DNA from 2 places in the Bradyrhizobium sp. AZCC 1719 genome. Region 2 is predicted to be linked to the other one. Evidence: predicted binding sites of a transcription regulator. Region 2 holds the regulator's gene; the other holds the start of a gene.
What was found. Region 2 encodes PhoB, which activates phosphate uptake and scavenging genes when phosphate is short. Its sites were predicted from a motif close to TGTCATNNANCTGTCAT; they were not measured.
Positions count from the first base shown of each region.

Region 1: a site for PhoB is predicted at 2,974-2,990, ahead of phnC (phosphonate ABC transporter ATP-binding protein). Genes of this name have one in related genera too.

Region 1 covers NZ_JAZHRU010000001.1:6,494,430-6,503,870, reverse strand. Annotated here, with positions in the region: gene V1292_RS30740 (tripartite tricarboxylate transporter permease) at 1-225, shown strand, start outside; gene V1292_RS30735 (DUF1045 domain-containing protein) at 340-1,029, opposite strand; gene V1292_RS30730 (alpha-D-ribose 1-methylphosphonate 5-triphosphate diphosphatase) at 1,050-2,243, opposite strand; gene V1292_RS30725 (DapH/DapD/GlmU-related protein) at 2,240-2,905, opposite strand; gene phnC (phosphonate ABC transporter ATP-binding protein) at 3,094-3,909, shown strand; gene phnD (phosphonate ABC transporter substrate-binding protein) at 3,973-4,908, shown strand; gene phnD (phosphonate ABC transporter substrate-binding protein) at 4,969-5,907, shown strand; gene phnE (phosphonate ABC transporter, permease protein PhnE) at 6,006-6,890, shown strand; gene phnE (phosphonate ABC transporter, permease protein PhnE) at 6,890-7,747, shown strand; gene phnF (phosphonate metabolism transcriptional regulator PhnF) at 7,752-8,477, opposite strand; gene phnG (phosphonate C-P lyase system protein PhnG) at 8,582-9,043, shown strand; gene phnH (phosphonate C-P lyase system protein PhnH) at 9,048-9,441, shown strand, end outside.
Region 2 covers NZ_JAZHRU010000001.1:2,240,676-2,250,116, reverse strand. Annotated here, with positions in the region: gene V1292_RS10645 (Hsp33 family molecular chaperone) at 1-322, opposite strand, end outside; gene argF (ornithine carbamoyltransferase) at 501-1,427, opposite strand; gene V1292_RS10635 (aspartate aminotransferase family protein) at 1,427-2,635, opposite strand; gene V1292_RS10630 (GcrA family cell cycle regulator) at 3,132-3,641, shown strand; gene phoB (phosphate regulon transcriptional regulator PhoB) at 3,821-4,525, opposite strand; gene phoU (phosphate signaling complex protein PhoU) at 4,599-5,315, opposite strand; gene pstB (phosphate ABC transporter ATP-binding protein PstB) at 5,327-6,094, opposite strand; gene pstA (phosphate ABC transporter permease PstA) at 6,201-7,160, opposite strand; gene pstC (phosphate ABC transporter permease subunit PstC) at 7,160-8,068, opposite strand; gene V1292_RS10600 (PstS family phosphate ABC transporter substrate-binding protein) at 8,145-9,170, opposite strand; partial or broken gene V1292_RS33840 (two-component sensor histidine kinase) at 9,325-9,441, opposite strand, start outside.

The DNA.
Region 1 (9,441 bases), 4.3 Mb from region 2:
TTCATCAAGATCGGCGTCGAGCCCGCGCCGCTCCTGCTCGGCCTCGTGCTCGGTCCGCAATTGGAGGAAAACTTCCGGCGCGCGATGTTGATCGCGGACGGCGATTTCACCGTCTTTCTGTCGCGGCCGATCAGCGCGGTCATCCTCGCAGTCGTCGCCGCCTTGTTGCTGGCAATGCTTTCGCCGGCAATTCTGAGAACGCGGAAAGAGGCGCTGGCGGAATGAGCGGTGTGGGCGTCAGAGCGTTTTCCAGCGAAGTGGACACCGGTTCGCGTCAAGAAAACGCGTCAAAACAAGAATCTAGAGCCCGGTTCTGATTCAATCAGAACCGAAAGGGCTCTAGTCGCGCAATTGCCAGCGACCGATGACCCGAAAGTGCGAATTCGGATTGTCCTGACGGCACAGCGCGATGGCGTCGATCGCGAGCGGGCCGATGCCGGTTGTCGAAAACCTGCTGCGTAGCATTGCCACAACCGGCTCGCGCCGTTCGGCGGGAAGCCGTCCCGTCAGCGTCATGTGGAAGCGAAATTCTTCGAAGACGTAAGGGTAGCCCCAGCGGTCGAGATAGTCGCGCTGCCGTGGCGTCAGCGCCTCCGGACTTCGCCGCGCGCGATCTTCCGGGCTGAGGGGAGCGCGGAACGGATCGAATGCCCTGGTCGCCTGGGCGGCAAGCAGGTCGAGATCTGCCGACGGTTCGGCGGGAATGACCGCAATGAAACCGCTGATCGAATCGACGACCGGTTGGATCACGGGCACTGGCCGGGCCAGATCGGCGAATAATTCGCAGGCCGCAGCAAGCTGCGCCTCGGCCTTGCCGTCGGCCAGCGCCATCGGCGCCTTCAACGTGGCGTGAAAGCCGTATTTGCGCGGATCGCGCGTCAGCTCGCGCCAGTCCGATGGGAGTCCGTCCGGAAAGGGCAGGTCTTCGCCGCTCTGGGTGTCGTAGCCGAGCAGCGAGCCGCCGAACCGGTCGAGCGCGCCGCCGGGCGTGGCGGTATAATAGATTGCGTAACGGGGGTAATTTGCCATTGCGCCAGAATAGGGCCGCTTCACGCGGCTGCAACCGCCTTGCGTGGTGCTGTGGACGAATGGACGAGACGGTTCGCCTCCGTCAGATGTACGAGATGCCCCGCGGCAATGACTGCGACTACCCGCGGCCGCAGCGGCACCGTGTCATCGACGAGAAGGATGTCGGCACGCTGCCCCGCGGCGAGCGTGCCGCGATCGGCGAGGCCGGCGGCGCGCGCCGGTGCCGCTGAGATCAATTGCCATGCCGCGGCCAGCGGCAGAACGGCGTCGGTCGCAAGCCGGAATGCCGCCAATAGCGGCGCCGGATAATAATAGTCCGACGCAAGCACCGAACAGAGGCCCTTGGCGATCATGTCGGAGGCCCTGGTCCAGCCGGTATGGCTGCCGCCGCGCACCACATTGGGCGCGCCAAACACGATGAAGTCACCGGCCTCGGCAGCATCGCGTGCGGTTTCCTCGTTGACCGGAAATTCGGCGATTGCAACGCCCTGCGCACGAAAGGCCTGCCGCATCGCCGGGCTCTCGTCGTCATGCGAGAGCATCCGGACACCCGCCGCGCGCGCTGCCTGCGCCAGCCGGGCGATCGAAGCCGGCACGTCGTGGCCGCGGGAGACCACACGTTCCACCAGGCGATCGAACGCCTCATTGCTGAGGCCTGTGCGCTCGACCATTCGGCTGCGCTTTTGCGGCTTGGCGAGGCTGGCGACCGTCGAGTCCATATGGTCGTTGAAGGCGAACAGGTCGACGCGTCCTTCCGACAGCCAGTCGATGATTTCGCTTTCTGCGTCGAGATTGTAGGTCTCGTGACGCAAGTGGAAGCGAGTGTCGGCGGCGAGCTGCGGCCGCATCTGCTCGATCGCCTCCAGCAAGCGCCTGGCATTGTCGGCGCTGCGCAGGCCGGGCTCCCACGACCAGGTCGTGGCATGGTAGACGGTCGTGATCCCGTTGCTGATCGCCTGCCGGTCGCTGTCAACAAGCGCCACATCGATCGGGAAGTCGACCCCGGGGCGCGGCATCATCTGCCGCTCGAAGGCATCGCCATGCAGATCGACAATGCCCGGCAATACCAGGAGGCCATCGGCATTGACGCCGCCGATGCTGTGGTTGCTGTACGCACCTACGGCTGCGATCTCGCGGCCAGCGATCCGCAATGAGGTTTCGACGATTTCGTGGCCGAGCAGGGCCCGGCCACCTTCGATGAACAGTTCGGTCACGATGCGGCACTCTGGTTGAATGGACGGCGAGTAGCTGCTGCGGCGGCTTCGTACTTTTCGAGAAAGCCCTCTACATCGAGCTTGCGGAAATCGGGCAGGGCGTGGCGCAGCGTCTCATGGCCCCAATCCCACCACGCGAGTTCCGCAAGCCGCCCGGCAATGGATTCCGGAAAACGCCGCTTGATCGGCCGTGCCGGATTGCCTGCAACGTTCGTATAGGCGGGGACATCCTTGGTCACGATGGCGCCGGCCGCGACCACCGCGCCGGTGCCGATCGATCGGCCAGGCAGAATAACCGCGCCGTGGCCGATCCAGGCGTCATGGCCGATATGGACGTGATGCTTGCGGCGCCACGCAAAAAACTCGGCATCGTCGCTCTCGCCCGAAAAGTAGCTGGAGGCGCGGTAGGTGAAATGCGCCTGCGAGGCCCGGTGCATCGGATGATTGCCCGGGTTGATGCGCGTCATCGCCGCGATCGAACAGAATTTCCCGATCGTCGTATAGGTGATCTGCGAGTCGTTCACGACGTAGGAATAATCGGCCATCGTGACTTCGAGCAGAATGGTCCGGGCGCCGACCTCGGTGTAGGCGCCAAGCTGGCAGTCGCGCACTGACGCGGTGGGGTCGACCAATGGTTCAGTGGAAAGCATCTTGCCGGCCATCGGTAACGTCCATCAACAATCGGGGAAAGGGGCACCCGCTCGTCTTCGATGCGCTTGATGACAGGATCATGACGGACACATGACGCCAGCCGCTGCTGTGGACGAACGCCGCAGCGCAGCACTCGTGTCACACAACTGTAAGATCGAGCCGCTAGCGATGCTTCACGATCGGAATTCTGGAGCAGTGCATGCTGGTGGTAGAGGGTTTGACGTGCCGGTTTGGCACCAAGGCCGCGGTGGACAATGCGTCATTTTCGATCCAGCCCGGCAGCTTCGTCGGCGTGATCGGCCGCTCCGGCGCCGGCAAGTCGACGCTGCTGCGGATGATCAACCGCCTCGCCGAGCCTTCCGAGGGACGCATCCTGTTCGAAGGCGTCGACGTGACCGCGCTGCGCGGCAAGGATTTGCGGCAATGGCGCGCGCGCTCCGCGATGATCTTCCAGCAGTTCAATCTGGTCGGCCGGCTCGATGTCCTCACCAATGTACTGATGGGGCGACTGGCTGAAATTCCGTCCTGGCGCTCGCTGACCCAGCTTTGGCCCGAAGAAGACAGGGCGCTGGCAATGTCGGCACTGGAGCAGTTCGATATGGCGGCGATCGCCGCCCAGCGTGCCGACCAGCTTTCCGGCGGCCAGCAGCAGCGCGTGGCGATCGCGCGCGCACTGGTGCAGGAGCCCGACATCATTCTCGCCGATGAGCCGATCGCCTCGCTTGATCCCCGCAACACGCGGATCGTGATGGACGCGCTGCTGCGCATCAACAAGCATTTCGGCATCACCGTGATCTGCAACCTGCATTCGCTCGACCTGGCGCGGACCTATTGCGATCGCCTGATCGGCATGGCGGCCGGGCGGGTGGTGTTCGACGGCGCGCCGGAGACGTTGACCGACCGCATCGCGCGCGAGCTCTATGACCTCGAAGCCAATGACGTCATGGGCATCGAGCCTGCGCCGGCGCCCGATGGAGTAGCCGTTCCGGAACTCGGCACCGCTGCTGCGGCCTGAAGCTGGCATCCGTTTCGACCGTCGATCCATGTGACCTCGAACTCGTAATAGGACCAGCTCATGATGTTCAATCGTCGGTTTGTTCTCGCCGCTGCGCTGGCCGCAATAGCTTCCGTGGCTTCGGCGCAGGAATGGAAAGCGAAGTATCCCGAATTGGTGATGGCGTTGGTGCCGGCCGAGAACGCAACCGGGGTCCTGGCGCGCGTTGGACCTTTTGCTGAGTATCTAACGGATGAACTCGGCGTGAAAGTCACGTTGCGTGTCGCCAACGACTATACGGCGGTGATCGAGGGCCAGAAGACCCGGCAAATCCATATCGGCCAGTATGGGCCCGGCTCCTATGCGCGAGCCAACACCGTATCTGGCGGCAACGTTGTCCCGTTCGCGACCCTGCGCAGTTCGGGTGGCGTGATTGGATACTACTCCGTGATCTATGTGCGCGCCGACAGCCCATACAAATCCATCGATGATCTCAAAGGAAGGACGTTGGGGCTGGTCGATGTCGAATCGACTTCCGGTTCCAAAGCTCCGACTTTCTTTTTGGCCGACCAGGGCTTCCCAATCGAAAAGCATTTCAAGTTGGCTCAGCCAACCGGCAGCCACGAAAACGCTATCTTCGCGTTGGCGAACGGAACGGTCGACGCGGCGGCCAACTGGTGGAACGGCGAGGACGACTCGAATCTGGTCCGAATGCTCACCAAGGGCATGCTCAAGAAGCCCGACGGCACGCCGATGACGAAGGCCGATTTCCGCGTCATCTGGAAATCACCGCTGCTGCCGGGGTCACCCTTTGCGCTGCTTGCTGACATGCCCGAGGACCTCAAGTCCGCGATCATTCAGGCCTTCCTGGCTGCGCCCAAAAAGAACAAGGCTGCCTTCGACGCATTGACCGACGGCAAGGTTGAGAATTTTGCGCGCGTTTCGAAGGAAGACTACGTCGAGTCGGTCAAGATGAACCTGTGGCTTGATGAGCAACGCAAACGCAAACCTACAAACTGATCTTGTTCGGGTCGTCGTCTTTCAGCTTGCGGCCATTTCAGAAAATCAGAGGAGAGAGAAATGTTGAACCGACGTGCATTGCTGTTGTTGGCGTCCGGCCTGGCTATCGTTGCAACGCCCGCCTTCGCCCAGTCGTGGAAAGAGAAGTACCCCGAACTGGTGATGGCGCTGGTTCCCGCAGAAAACGCGACCGGGACGCTTGAACGTTACACGCCCTTCGCAAATTACCTTTCGAAGGAGTTGGGCGTGAAGGTTACGTTGCGCGTGGCAAGCGACTACACCGCGGTGATCGAGGGGCAGAAGAACAAGCAAATTCATATCGGCTTCTATGGGCCGGGCTCGTATGCGCGCGCAAATACCGTCTCGGGCGGCAAGGTCGTGCCGTTCGTGACGACAAAGAACAGCGATGGCTCGATCGGCTACTATTCGGTTATGTATGTCCGTGCTGACAGCAAGTACAAATCGATCGAGGATCTGAAAGGAACGACGCTGGGCTTCGTCGATGTCGAATCGACGTCCGGTTTCAAGGCGCCCAACTTCTTCCTGACGCAGCAGGGCTTCCCGATCGACAAGTATTTCAAGGTCGGGCAAACGACCGGAAGTCACGAAAACGCAGTGCTGGCACTCGCCGCCGGCACCGTGGATGCCGCCGTGAACTGGTGGAATTCGGAGGACGATTCGAACCTCACCCGTATGCTGAACAAGGGCATGGTGAAGAAAGCAGACGGATCGCCGATGACCAAGGCTGATTTCCGCATCGCATGGAAGTCGCCGCTCTTGCCCGGTTCACCGTTCGCATATCTTGCCGACATGCCGGAAGACTTGAAAAAGGCAATCGCCAAGGCGTTCGTCGAGGCGCCCCAGAAAGATAAGGATGCATTCGCAAAGCTTTCGGATGGCAAGGATTTGGGTTTCGTAGAGGTGACCGCCAAGGACTACGAAGAGTCGGTCAAGATGAACCTTTGGCTTGATGAGCAGCGCAAGAAAAAGGCTTCATAGCTCGAAACCATCGTATTCGTAGCGGATCGGAGGCGTTCGCCACCGATCCGCGAAAATCGTTTCATCCTCAGGGCGCATCGCCCGGAAGAGTTAGCTCGTTGAGCAGTCATCTTTATCGCATTTCGGAGCCACGAGCCGCGGTGCTCCTGCAGCAATATGCTGCGGCAACGGCTGCGAAGCGCCGCCGCTCCTGGCTCCTTGCAATTGCGGTCGCGCTCTGTGCGGCGCTTGCCGCCTGGGGTGGCGAGGTCAATCTGCACAAATTCGCGGAAGGGCTGCCAAGGTTTTGGAGCTACCTTTACGATATTCTGCCGAAGCTGCGGCCCGCCAATCTCACCACTGACCTCGCAGAGTGGTTCTGGAACTGGGACGGCTGGCTCGCGCTATTGGGCGAGACGCTTCTGGTCGCCTATGTCGGCACGTTCCTCGGTGCGGGAATCGGATTTTGTCTTTGCTTTTTCGCTAGCGCCAACCTCGTCAAGAGCGTGGTCGCACGGACGCTGGTGCGGCGCTCGCTTGAATTTTGTCGAACCGTTCCCGACATCGTGTTTGCGCTGCTGTTTGTGTATGCGCTGGGCCTCGGCCCGGTGCCAGGCGTCCTGGCGATTGCGATCCATACCGTCGGCGCACTAGGCAAGCAGTTTGCCGAGGTCGTCGAGAATATCGACATGAACCCGATCGACGGCGTCAAGGCGGGAGGCGCGAACTGGTTTGAACAGGTTCGCTTCGCGGTCCTGCCGCAGGTGTTGTCGAATTTCGTGAGCTATACGCTGTTGCGCTTCGAGATCAACGTGCGCGGGGCCTCTGTCATGGGGTTTGTCGGCGCCGGCGGTATTGGCAAGGAGTTGCTGAGCTCGATTCGACAATTCTACTATTCCGATGTCAGCGCGATCCTGTTGATGATCATTGTAACCGTTTTTGCAATCGATCTCTTGACCGAGCGTCTGCGCTTCCGTCTCATTGGCATGGAAGGGCGTGCGTGATGTCGAACCTTTCGAGCCTCACCGAGACCGATCGGACCCGCCTTGTCCAGACCTATCCGGAGATCTTCAGGCCATCGCTTCTGAAACGAATGCAGACCCTGTCAGTGGTTGCTGCGCTCGTCGGGCTGTTTATCTTCGGCATGATATGGCTCGGCTTCTCGTTCGAAAAGCTGGCGACCGGGATCGGCCGCCTTGGTGTGATCGTCGGCCTGATGTTTCCGCCGAACCCCGGTAGCCTGCTTCACCTCTATCTGAAGGGCCTGGCGGAAACGCTTGCCATCGCCTTTCTGGGAACCCTCCTGGCGGCGATTGTTGCCTATCCCGTGGCATTCGTTGCGGCCCGGAATGTCGTCGGCCAACGCATCATTCATTTTCTTTCACGTCGTGCGCTCGACACGATCCGCGGAGTCGACACGCTGATCTGGGCGCTCATCTTCATCAACGTGGTGGGGCTCGGTCCCTTTGCCGGGATCCTGGCGATCGCCATGTCTGATCTCGGAACCTTCGGCAAACTGTTCTCCGAGGCGATCGAAACGGCTGACACCAAACCCGTCGACGGTATAACCGCGGCCGGCGGGTCGAGCCTTCATAAAATACGATTTGGCATCGTCCCTCAGGTGCTTCCGGTGATCCTGAGCCAGGTGCTTTATTACTTCGAGTCAAATACGCGTTCCGCGACGGTGATCGGCATCGTTGGGGCAGGCGGGATTGGTCTTTATCTTTCCAACGAGATCAGCCAGCAGAACTGGGATCGCGTTGCTTTTCTGATCATCATGATCCTGATCACTGTGGCGATCATTGACGCCATTTCATCGCGTCTCCGCTTCGCGATCATCGGGCGACGCGCCGTCGGGTAACTCGTTAGCTGCTCTCTACCAGAAACTCGACACGCTCCGCGGCGAAGCGCGCGCGTTTGGTTACCAGCGGTTTGCCGTCGGTATCGACATCGGTACTGTCGACCACGAGAACGGGGCGCCCGAGCGCGAGATCGAGCCTTGCCGCGTCGGGGGCGTCCACAATCCCGGCGGTGACGCGGGTTGAGGCGCGGCGGTAATCGCGAACGCCGTAATGCGCCAGCAGTTTGGTCATTGAGCGTGCGTTGGCGAAGACCGCTCCGGCGCCCGGGAAGCGATCGGCGGAAAGCCAATTGGTGCTGACGCAGATCGGCGTGCGGTCAGCGAGCCGCACCGATTCGATCCGGATCAGGGGCGCACCGGTCTTCAGTCCAAGCTCACGGGCCAGTTCGCGCGTCGCGGGCTCTTCGGAGGCATCTATCAATTGGCCGCGCGGCTCGCGGCCGCCGGCGCCGACGATTTCGGAAAATCGCGTCCGCGAGCGCAAGGGATAGGCGAGGCGTTGCGCCTCGACATAGGTGCCGCTGCCGCGTTCGGCGCGCACCAGGCCGCGTTCGGCAAGCGCAGCCAGGGCACGCCGCACGGTGTGGCGGTTGACCCGATAGGTATCGGCGATCTCGATCTCGCCCGGCAGCTTTTCGCCCGCAGCAAAGCGGCCGTCGGCAATGCCGCGCTCAATACCGTCGGCAACCTGCCGCCACAAGGCGACGCCGGAACTCTCCTGCAGGCTCATGGCGTGGTGATACCAGAAATTATCCGTTTGTCACGAAACAGTCATGGCGTTCCGCTATCAAGTTGTCTATTATCATAGACAACTTGATTCAGGCAAGGTTGCTCATGGGATTGACCGGGCGGAACAGCAGAGAAGCGCAGCGCAAGGACGCGATGGCGGTGCTGGCGCATTCCGAGGCTGGCGACATTGCGGGCCATCTTGCGGCGATCGCGGTACCCGCGCACGAAAACCTGCGCGAGCCTGAGAATGGCCTCGTGATGGTGCGCGGCCGCATCGGCGGCGACGGTGCGCCGTTCAATCTCGGCGAGGCCACGGTGTCGCGCGCGGCGGTGCGTCTTGCGACCGGCGAGATCGGCTTCGGCTACGTGCTCGGCCGCGACAGGCAGAAGGCGCAGATGATCGCGCTATGCGATGCCATGGTGCAGTCGACGGAGCTTTCGGGTGAGGTCGAGACCAAGGTGATCGGGCCTTTGCGCGCCGCCATGATCGCCGATCGCAGCCGCAAGGCGGCAGAGGCTGCGGCGACGCGGGTCGAGTTCTACACCATGGTGCGCGGCGAGGGGTGATGCGATGACGACGGTTGCAGAATTGCCTGCAGGCTTTGCCGACAAGGTATTGTCGGCGCAGTCGACCTTCCGCTCCGTGATGGATGCGATGGCGCGTCCCGGCAGCGTGCAACGGGTCACGGCGGCTGTCGGCGCGCCGGCCGGGACGATGCGCGGCGCGGCGGCGATCGCGCTGACGTTGTTCGATCACGATACGCCGATCTGGCTCGATGCCGCGATGTCGGCCACGCCTGATGTGGCGAAGTGGCTCAAGTTCCATACCAGCGCGCCGGTGGTCGCGGATTCATCGATCGCCAGCTTCGCCCTGGTCGGCGACGCCAAGAACCTGCCGGCGCTCGATCGCTTCGCGTTCGGCAGCAACGAATATCCTGACAGGTCGACGACGCTGATCTTGCAGG
Region 2 (9,441 bases):
GGTCCGGCGACTGGAAATCCACGATCAGAAACGACACCGGACCGTCGGTCTGCGTCTGCAAAATGAAACGGCCGTCGAACTTCAGCGCCGAGCCAAGCAGCGTCGCCAGCACGATCGCCTCTCCAAGCAGTTTGCCGACCGGCGCCGGATAATCGTGCTTGGTCAGGATGTCGTCGAGCGCGGGGCCGAGCCGGGTCAGCCGCCCGCGCAGATCGAGCGAGGCGACCTCGAACGGCAGCACCGCATCATCGACGGGAACGGACGAGGGCGCGCGGATCGGCGCCTCGGTGGTGATTTTGATGTCGGGGGAATCTGAAACCATGGCGCTCTATCTGGGGTCGGAAGGAGCAAAGCGAAAGGGGGCTCGTGTCCCGGGCGCGGCGCAGCGTGCAACGCTGCTCCGCAGAACCGGGACCTATTCATGTATGCGACATGGGCCCCGGCTCTGCAGCGCATCGCTTGCGCGCTGCGCAGCGTCCGGGGAACGCAAGCGGAGATAGCTACCCTGCCGCGTCAAAACACCAGGCCAGAATGCCCTTTTGCGCGTGCAGGCGGTTTTCGGCTTCGTCGAACACGACCGATTGCGCGCCGTCGATTACTTCATCGGTGACTTCCTCGCCGCGATGGGCGGGCAGGCAGTGCATGAAGATCGCGTCAGGCTTGGCCAGCGACATCAGCTTCGCATTGACCTGATAAGGCTTCAGAACATTGTGGCGGTGTTCGCCGTCCTTGTCGCCCATCGACACCCAGGTATCGGTAACGACGCAATCGGCGCCGCGCACGGCAGCTTCGGGATCGGTGCCGAGCACGATCGGCGCCTGCGTCGCCTTGATCCAGTCCTTCATCGCCTTGTTCGGCGCAAGCTGCGGCGGGGTTGCGACATTGAGCTTGAACTTGAAACGCTCGGCTGCATGCGCCCAGGAGGCCAGCACGTTGTTGTCGTCGCCGGTCCAGGCCACGGTCCTGCCCTCGATCGGCCCGCGATGCTCCTCGAAGGTCATCAGGTCGGCCATCACCTGGCAGGGATGCGAGCGCCGCGTCAGACCGTTGATCACGGGCACGGTGGCGTGCGCGGCCAATTCCAAGAGCGCGTCGTGATTGAGGATACGGATCATGATCGCATCGACATAGCGCGACAACACGCGCGCGGTGTCGGCGATGGTCTCGCCGCGGCCGAGTTGCATCTCGGCACCGGTCAGCATGATGGATTCGCCGCCGAGCTGGCGCATGCCGACGTCGAACGACACCCGCGTGCGGGTCGAGGGACGTTCGAAGATCATCGCCAGCGTCTTGCCTTCGAGCGGCTTCTTGCCCTTCTCATGCGCTTTCAGCTTCGCCTTCATGGTGGCGCTTAACGCCAACATGCTGCGCAATTCATCCAACGGCAGTTCGTTGATGTCGAGGAAGTGACGGACGGACTTGCTCATCATCCCGCCGCCTTCTTCAACTGGCCAGCGGACAGCGCGACACAGGCGCGCTCCAGCCTTTGCACGGATTCCTCGATCTCGGCCTCGGTGACGATCAGCGGCGCCAGGAACCGCACCACATTGTCGCCGGCGCCCACCGTGAGCAATTTCTCGTCGCGCAACGCGTTGACGAGATCGCCCGACGGCACCACGGCCTTGACGCCGACCAGAAGCCCCTCGCCGCGCACTTCCGACAGCACGGCGGGATAGCGGTCGACGACGGAGGCCAGTTTCTGTTTCAACAGCAGCGACATCTTCTGCACGTGATCGAAGAAGCCGGGCTTCAGCATCACATCGAGCACCGCATTCGCCGCTGCGATCGCCAGCGGATTGCCGCCGAAGGTCGAGCCGTGCGAGCCCGGCGTCATGCCGCTTGCTGCTTCCGACGTCGCCAGCACCGCGCCGATCGGGAAACCGCCGCCCAACGCTTTGGCCAGCGACATCACATCCGGTGTCACGCCGACGCGCTTATAGGCGAACAGATCGCCGGTGCGGCCCATGCCGGTCTGCACCTCGTCGAACGCGAGCAGCAGGCCCTTCTCGTCGCAGAGCTGGCGCAGCGCCTTGAAGAAAGACTGCGGCGCGGAGCGCACGCCGCCCTCGCCCTGCACCGGCTCGATCAGGATGCCCGCGGTCTGCGGGCCGATCGCTTTCTTGACCGCTTCGAGATCGCCATGCGGCACCTGGTCGAAACCGTCCATCGGCGGCCCAAAGCCTTCGAGATATTTGGCGGAGCCGGTTGCTGCGAGCGTGCCCAGGGTGCGGCCGTGGAAGGCGCCCTCGAAGGTGACGAGGCGATAGCGTTCAGGATGGCCCTTGGAGAATTGATAGCGGCGCACGACCTTGATCACGCCTTCCATCGCCTCCGCACCGGAATTGCAGAAGAACACGAGGTCGGCAAAGCTCTGCTCGCAGAGCCGCGCGGCGAGCTTCTCGCCATCCGGCGACTTGAACAGGTTCGACATGTGCCAGAGTTTCGTCGACTGTTCCTGCAGCGCCGCGATCAGGTGCGGATGGCAGTGACCGAGCGCATTCACCGCGACGCCCGAGGTGAAGTCCAAATAGCGCTCGCCATTGGTGGCCGTCAGCCAGCAGCCCTCGCCGCGTTCGAAGCCGAGATCGACCCTGGCGAAGACGGGGAGCAGATGCGACGTGGCGCTATTGGTCATGGCAATCACTGAGGTTTGAGACCTGCCTTTGAGACCTGCCGCGGGCGTGCATTGGCGCGAACGCGGCAACAGCCGGTCTTGCGAAAACGAAACGTGCCGCCTCTTAAGGGCGGCACGTGAGAGGCATTCTATGTGGGTGGGGAGCGCTGTCAACACGCACGGAACGGCCTTTCCTGCAGTGCAAGATGCTGAAATCCGTAAGATTGCGGTGTGGTGGAAAACACGCAGTGAAATGCCTAGATTGTCAGAACATGTGGACGTTCGGGCCCGGACTCTTGCGCCCGAGTCACGCCATATTGTAGCGTTTGGGCTGTCGGGTACGACATCTCGTGCGGCAGTTCTGATCCCTTAGAGTCCTTTTTGTGCAGGCGTAAACGTTCGGCGCGGTTAGCGCGTCCGGCGAGGGCTAAGGGATTCTGACCGCAGGGATTTTTGAGACGATTGACTCGCCGGCGCTGCCCCCGATTGGCCGGCGCGATGCGAAGGGAAGATTACGATGACCGTTTTGACCTGGTCCGACGATCGCGTCGAACAGCTTAAGAAGCTCTGGGAAGCCGGATTGTCGGCGAGCCAGATCGCCGCGGAACTCGGAAATGTGACGCGAAACGCCGTGATCGGCAAAGTGCACCGGCTGGGCCTTTCCGGCCGTGCCAAGAGCCCCTCCTCGGCCGCCCCGCGGCAGCGCAAGGCACGCCCCGCCCAGCCGATGATGCGGGTGTCGCGCCCGGTCTCGCGCGGCAACACCGCGCTGGCACACGCCTTCGAAGTCGAGATGGAGCCGGATCCGATCGCCTTCGACAACGTCGTGCCGATGAGCCAGCGGCTGTCGCTGCTCGAACTGAACGAGGCCACCTGCCACTGGCCGGTCGGCGATCCCTCGAGCCCGGAATTCTTCTTCTGCGGCGGCAAGGCGCTCACCGGCCTGCCCTATTGCGCCCACCACTCGCGCATCGCCTACCAGCCCGCCGCCGATCGGCGGAGGCAGCAGCCGAAGCAAACGAGGTAAGGGGCGCGCTCACAGATGTCGTCCCTGCGAACGCATGCGAACGCAGGGACCCATAACCACGGGTGTGCGTGGTTATGCTTCGCTGGAGCTCCAGCGTTTCTCAACAATCAGCATCGGTGGTTATGGGTCCCCGCGTTCGCGGGGACGACAGCCGAATGCGCCGAGATAACAGCGAAACCTTACGGCTCCACTTTCGCAAACCGATCATCCAGCGCGTAACCGGCGCCGCGGACGGTGCGGATCGGATCCTGCTCGCGGCCGGGGTTGAGCAGTTTGCGCAGGCGGCCGATGTGGACGTCGACGGTGCGCTCGTCGATATAGATGTCGCGGCCCCAGACACTGTCGAGCAACTGCTCGCGGCTGAAGACGCGGCCGGGATGCTCGAGGAAAAATTCCAGCAGGCGATACTCGGTCGGACCGAGATCGATCTGGCGGCCCGAGCGCGCGACGCGGCGCTTTTCGCGGTCGAGTTCGATGTCGCCATAGGTCAGCACGGTGGCGAGCCGCTCGGGGCTCGCACGGCGCAGCAGGCCCTTCACCCGCGCCAAAAGTTCCGGCACCGAGAACGGCTTGACGATGTAATCGTCGGCGCCGGTCGCAAGCCCGCGCACCCGCTCGCTCTCCTCGCCGCGCGCGGTCAGCATGATGATCGGCAATTGCTTGGTTTCAGGGCGCGCCCTCAAGCGGCGGCACAGCTCGATGCCGGAGAGCCCCGGCAGCATCCAGTCGAGCACGACGAGATCGGGCACGCGCTCCTTCAGCCGCGTATCCGCATCGTCGCCGCGGGCGACGGTTTCGACATCATAACCTTCGGCGTCGAGGTTGTAGCGCAACAACGTGGTCAGCGCTTCCTCGTCCTCGACCACCATTATGCGCGCGCTCATCTTGCATCAGCCTCTTCTGTTTGACGCGTTATCTTCACGCGAACCGGTCTCCACTTCGCCTGAAAACGCTTTGTCAGGTATTCGGCACCGTGGTGGCAAACGTCGTCATGTCGCCCTTCGGGCGCTTGTCGAGCATCTGCTGTCCCTCGATCATGTAGAACACGGTTTCGGCGATGTTGGTGGCGTGGTCGCCGATCCGCTCGATATTCTTGGCGCAGAACATCAAATGAATACAGAACGAGATGTTGCGCGGATCCTCCATCATGTAGGTGAGGAGCTCGCGGAACAGCGAGGTGCAGATGGCGTCGACTTCCTCGTCGCCCTTCCACACCGCCATCGCCGCCGGCAGATCGTGCGCGGCATAGGCGTCCAGCACCGACTTGACCTGCGACTGCACCAGATCGGTCATGTGCTCGAGGCCGCGCATCAGTTTCAGCGGCTGGAAATCGTTCTCCAGCGCCGCGACCCGCTTGCCCATGTTCTTGGCGAGGTCGCCGATCCGCTCCAGATCGGTGGCAACCCGCATCGCGCCGACGATCTCGCGCAGATCGATCGCCATTGGCTGGCGGCGGGCGATGGTCAGCACCGCGCGCTCCTCGATCAGATGCTGTAGACGATCGACCTCGAGGTCGTTGGCGACGACGCGTTTGCCGAGCGCGACGTCGCGGCGGACCAGCGCGTCGACGGATTCGGTGATCATGCGCTCGGCCAGGCCGCCCATCTCGGCGACCAGACGAGTCAATTCCTGGAGGTCGCTGTCGAATGCCTTGGCCGTGTGTTCAGACGCCATCCTTGTTCTCCTTAGCCGAACCGGCCCGTGATGTAGTCCTGGGTGCGCTTGTCGCGCGGATTGGTAAAGATCGTCTGCGTTACACCCTCTTCCACCAGAACGCCGAGATGAAAGAACGCCGTGCGTTGCGAGACGCGCGCGGCCTGCTGCATCGAGTGAGTGACGATGATGATCGTGAAGTTTTCCTTCAGGTCGTCGATCAGTTCCTCGATGCGAGCGGTCGCGATCGGATCAAGCGCGGAGCAAGGCTCATCCATGAGAATGACTTCCGGACCGACAGCAATGGCCCGAGCGATGCACAACCGCTGCTGTTGGCCGCCCGACAGTCCGGTGCCAGCTTCATGGAGCCGATCCTTCACTTCCTCAAAAAGCCCCGCCCTCTTCAGACTGGTTTCAACGATGTGATCGAGGTCGCTCTTACTGCGCGCCAGCCCGTGAATGCGAGGTCCATAAGCAATATTATCGTAGATTGATTTAGGAAACGGGTTGGGTTTCTGGAACACCATGCCCACGCGAGCACGAAGCTGGACCACGTCGAGCCCGCGCTCGTAAATGTTCGTATTGTCGATCTCGATGTCGCCGGTAACGCGGCATGTCAGGATAGTATCGTTCATTCGATTGAGGCAGCGCAAGAACGTCGATTTGCCGCAGCCCGACGGGCCAATGAACGAAGTGACGGATTTCTCCGGAATGTTCACCGTAACGTCGAAGAGCGCCTGCTTCTCTCCATAATGAACGTTGACGTTCTTTGCGGTGATTTTCGACCGACCCACCGGCATTTCGCCGGATACGGGAATCGTCACCGACGACATGGCTGAAGCGCTATGGGTATTCATTGAAAACTCCGTAACTCTGGATTTGCCGGACGCGCGCGCCAATCGAGTTTTACCATTGCAGTTTCTTTCGGAGCCGGTAGCGGAAGTAGATGGCGACCCCATTCAAAATAAGCGTGATCGCCATCAAAACGAGGCCCGCGGCGGCCGCGTTTGAATGGAAATCAGCGCCCGGACGCGACACCCAATTGAACGCCTGAATCGGCAGGACGGTGAAGCCTTCGAACAACCAGGCAAATGATACGAAGGGAAACTCACCGTTGATCGGGGCCGGCGGCAAGAACGCGATGAATGAAAGAGCGCCGATAGTGACCAGCGGCGCGGTCTCGCCGAGCGCGCGCGAAATACCGATGATGACGCCGGTCAGGACGCCCGGAATTGCCGCCGGCAAGACGTGATCCTGGGTGACTTGCCACTTCGTTGCACCAATCCCGTACGCCGCCTCGCGCAAGCTCCATGGCACGGCCCGGATCGATTCACGGGTGGCAACGATGATGATGGGCAGGATCAGCAAAGCCAGTGTGAGGCCCGCCGTAAATATGCTGCGTCCCGTGCCGAAGCCATAGACGAAGAGTCCAAGTGCCAGAAGGCCGAAAACAATGGACGGAACGCCCGCAAGATTGCTGACGTTGATTTCGATGATGTTTGTCCAGATGTTTTTGGGTGCATACTCTTCGAGATAGATGCCTGCGGCCACACCGAGAGGAACGCCGATAAAGGCAGTAACCGAAATCACCAGAAGCGATCCGACCCAAGCTGACAGGATTCCTGCCTGGCCGGCGCGCCGGGACGGAAAATTGGTGAAGAATTCAGCCGTCAGCCGCGGATAGCCGGAAACCGCCAGGTCGACCATCAGCGCCGCCAGAGCAATCAATCCGATGGATGTCGCCGCGAGTCCGAAACAAATGAATATTATTTCGTTCCTCCGGCGACGCTTGAGGCGATCGATAAACTCGTTGTCGACTGCCTGGCTCGGCACCGTTTCGTCGGTCATGGTCGATGCAATGGACATCAGTAGACCTCACGGAATTTGTGGCGGAGCCAGAAGCCGGCGATGTTGAAGACGAGGGTGAGCAGCAGGAGCGCCAGCCCGGTCGCAAAAATCGTCTGATAGGCGAGGCTGCCGTGCGGCAGGTCACCAAGGGCGACTTGAACGATATACGCTGTGATTGTCGCGGCGGGCTCGCGCGGATCGATCGTGAGATTTGGTTGCTGCCCGGCAGCGATCGCGACGATCATCGTTTCGCCGACGGCACGCGAGATCCCGAGAATAAAGGCGGCCGCCACGCCCGAGGTCGCAGCAGGAAGCACGACCTTGACGGCGGTCTCCAGCCTCGTCGCTCCCATCGCCAGCGAACCGTCGCGAAGGTTGTTCGGAACAGCGCGCATGGCGTCTTCCGACAGCGAAGCGACGTACGGGATGATCATGATGCCGATGACAATGCCCGCACTCAAGATGTTGAAGCCCGGCAAGTCCGGCACAAAGGTCTGCAGAAACGGCGTCATGAACAAGAGGGCAAAAAAGCCATACACCACCGTCGGCACGCCGCTCAGCAGCTCCAGGATCGGCTTGATGATTTCACGGGTTCTGGGTGACGCGAATTCACTCAGATAGATGGCCGTTATGAGCCCGATTGGCGCAACGAATAGCAGCGCAACCACGGTGCTCAAAAGCGTGCCGCCAAGAAGAGGAAGAATACCGTATCGAGGATTTGCGAACAGCGGCGTCCATACCGTCCCGAACAGGAACTCCGTGATCGGTACAGACCTGAAGAAGCCTATCGATTCAAAGATGAGGACGCCGACGATAGAGAGCGTCACAAAGACTGAGGACGCGGCAGCGGCAAGAAGAACGAATTCAATCGCCCGCTCGCGCAATCGTTGCCTGCGGCGCTCCCCGACAGTTAACGCTGACGCCATAATATCCCCCACCAGCTCGTATCAGACGGCGCCGGAGAAGCCATTGCTTCTCCGGCTTAGTGCTCACTGCGTTCGATCAGGTCTTCGCGTCACGCTTCATCAGGTCATCGATCGAGACACCAACTTCGGGAACACCCCCGAACACGGTGCCTACCCGACCTTCCTTGAAATGCTTGTGAGCCGTCGCATAGGCGGCGGGCGGAAGCGGCAGATACTTCACTTCCTTCACCAGCGCCGGGCCCTTGGTCATCAGGAACTCGACATAGTCCTTCACCTCGGGCTTATCGGCGGCCTTAGTGCTGACATAGATGAAGAGCGGACGCGCGAGCGGATTGTAGGTGCCGGCGGTAACCGCTTCGAGCGACGGCTTCACGCAGCCCTTGCCCTTGCCTTCATCAATACCCAGCGCCTTCAGCTTGTCCTTGTGCGGCTCGTAATAGGCGAACGGGATGTAGCCGAGCGCATTCTCGTCACGCTCGATGCCCGTTACCAGAACGTTATCGTCTTCGCTGGCGGTGAAGTCGGCGCGGGTAGCCTTGGCCTTGCCGTTCACGGCTTCGGTGAAATAGTCGAAGGTGCCGGAATCGGCGCCCGCGCCGAACAGCGTCATCTTCTTGTTCGGCCATGCCGGATTGACGTCGCTGAAGTTCATGACCTTGCCCTGGGCGGCGGGTTCCCACATCTTCTTCAGCTCGGCAACCTTGACGCATTCGAGGGTCTTGTTCTTTGGGCTGACCGCCACAGTGAGCGCATCAAAGGCGATCGGCATTTCAATGAACTTGACGCCATTCTTGGCGCACTCGTCCATTTCCTGGCGCAGGATCGGCCGCGATCCGTTGGAAATATCGGTTTCGCCACGGCAGAATTTCTTGAACCCACCACCGGTACCGGAAATACCGACGGTCACGCGCACCTCGTTCTTCTTCTGTTTCTGGAACTCCTCGGCGACTGCTTCGGAAACCGGGAACACGGTGCTCGAACCGTCAATGGTGATGGTCTTGGTCTGGGCGGACGCTGACGTGGACAGGCTCGACGCGCAAGCCAGGGCTACCAGCGATGTAGCGATCGGGCCGGTAGCACCGAGTGTTTTGAAAAATTTCATGGTGGTCTCCATCTGGTGAGCGAAGCGCCGGAATGCGCCCGATCGCGCTCACGCCGCCCCGTTTAGGAGCGGTCGATAGAGCTTTTACGAAGGTTAGATGACAGTTGGATGACAGTACCAAGCGATTGAAATCGCTGAGGTTTAATGCGCTGTCGGGATCTTGGTATGGGGGAAAACAGGCGGTAAAAGTCGCCCCGTTTTTAGGCACGCTTCAATCAAAAGCCGGCCGCGATAACGGTTAAGAATATGTTTCATCAGAGATAAAACCGAG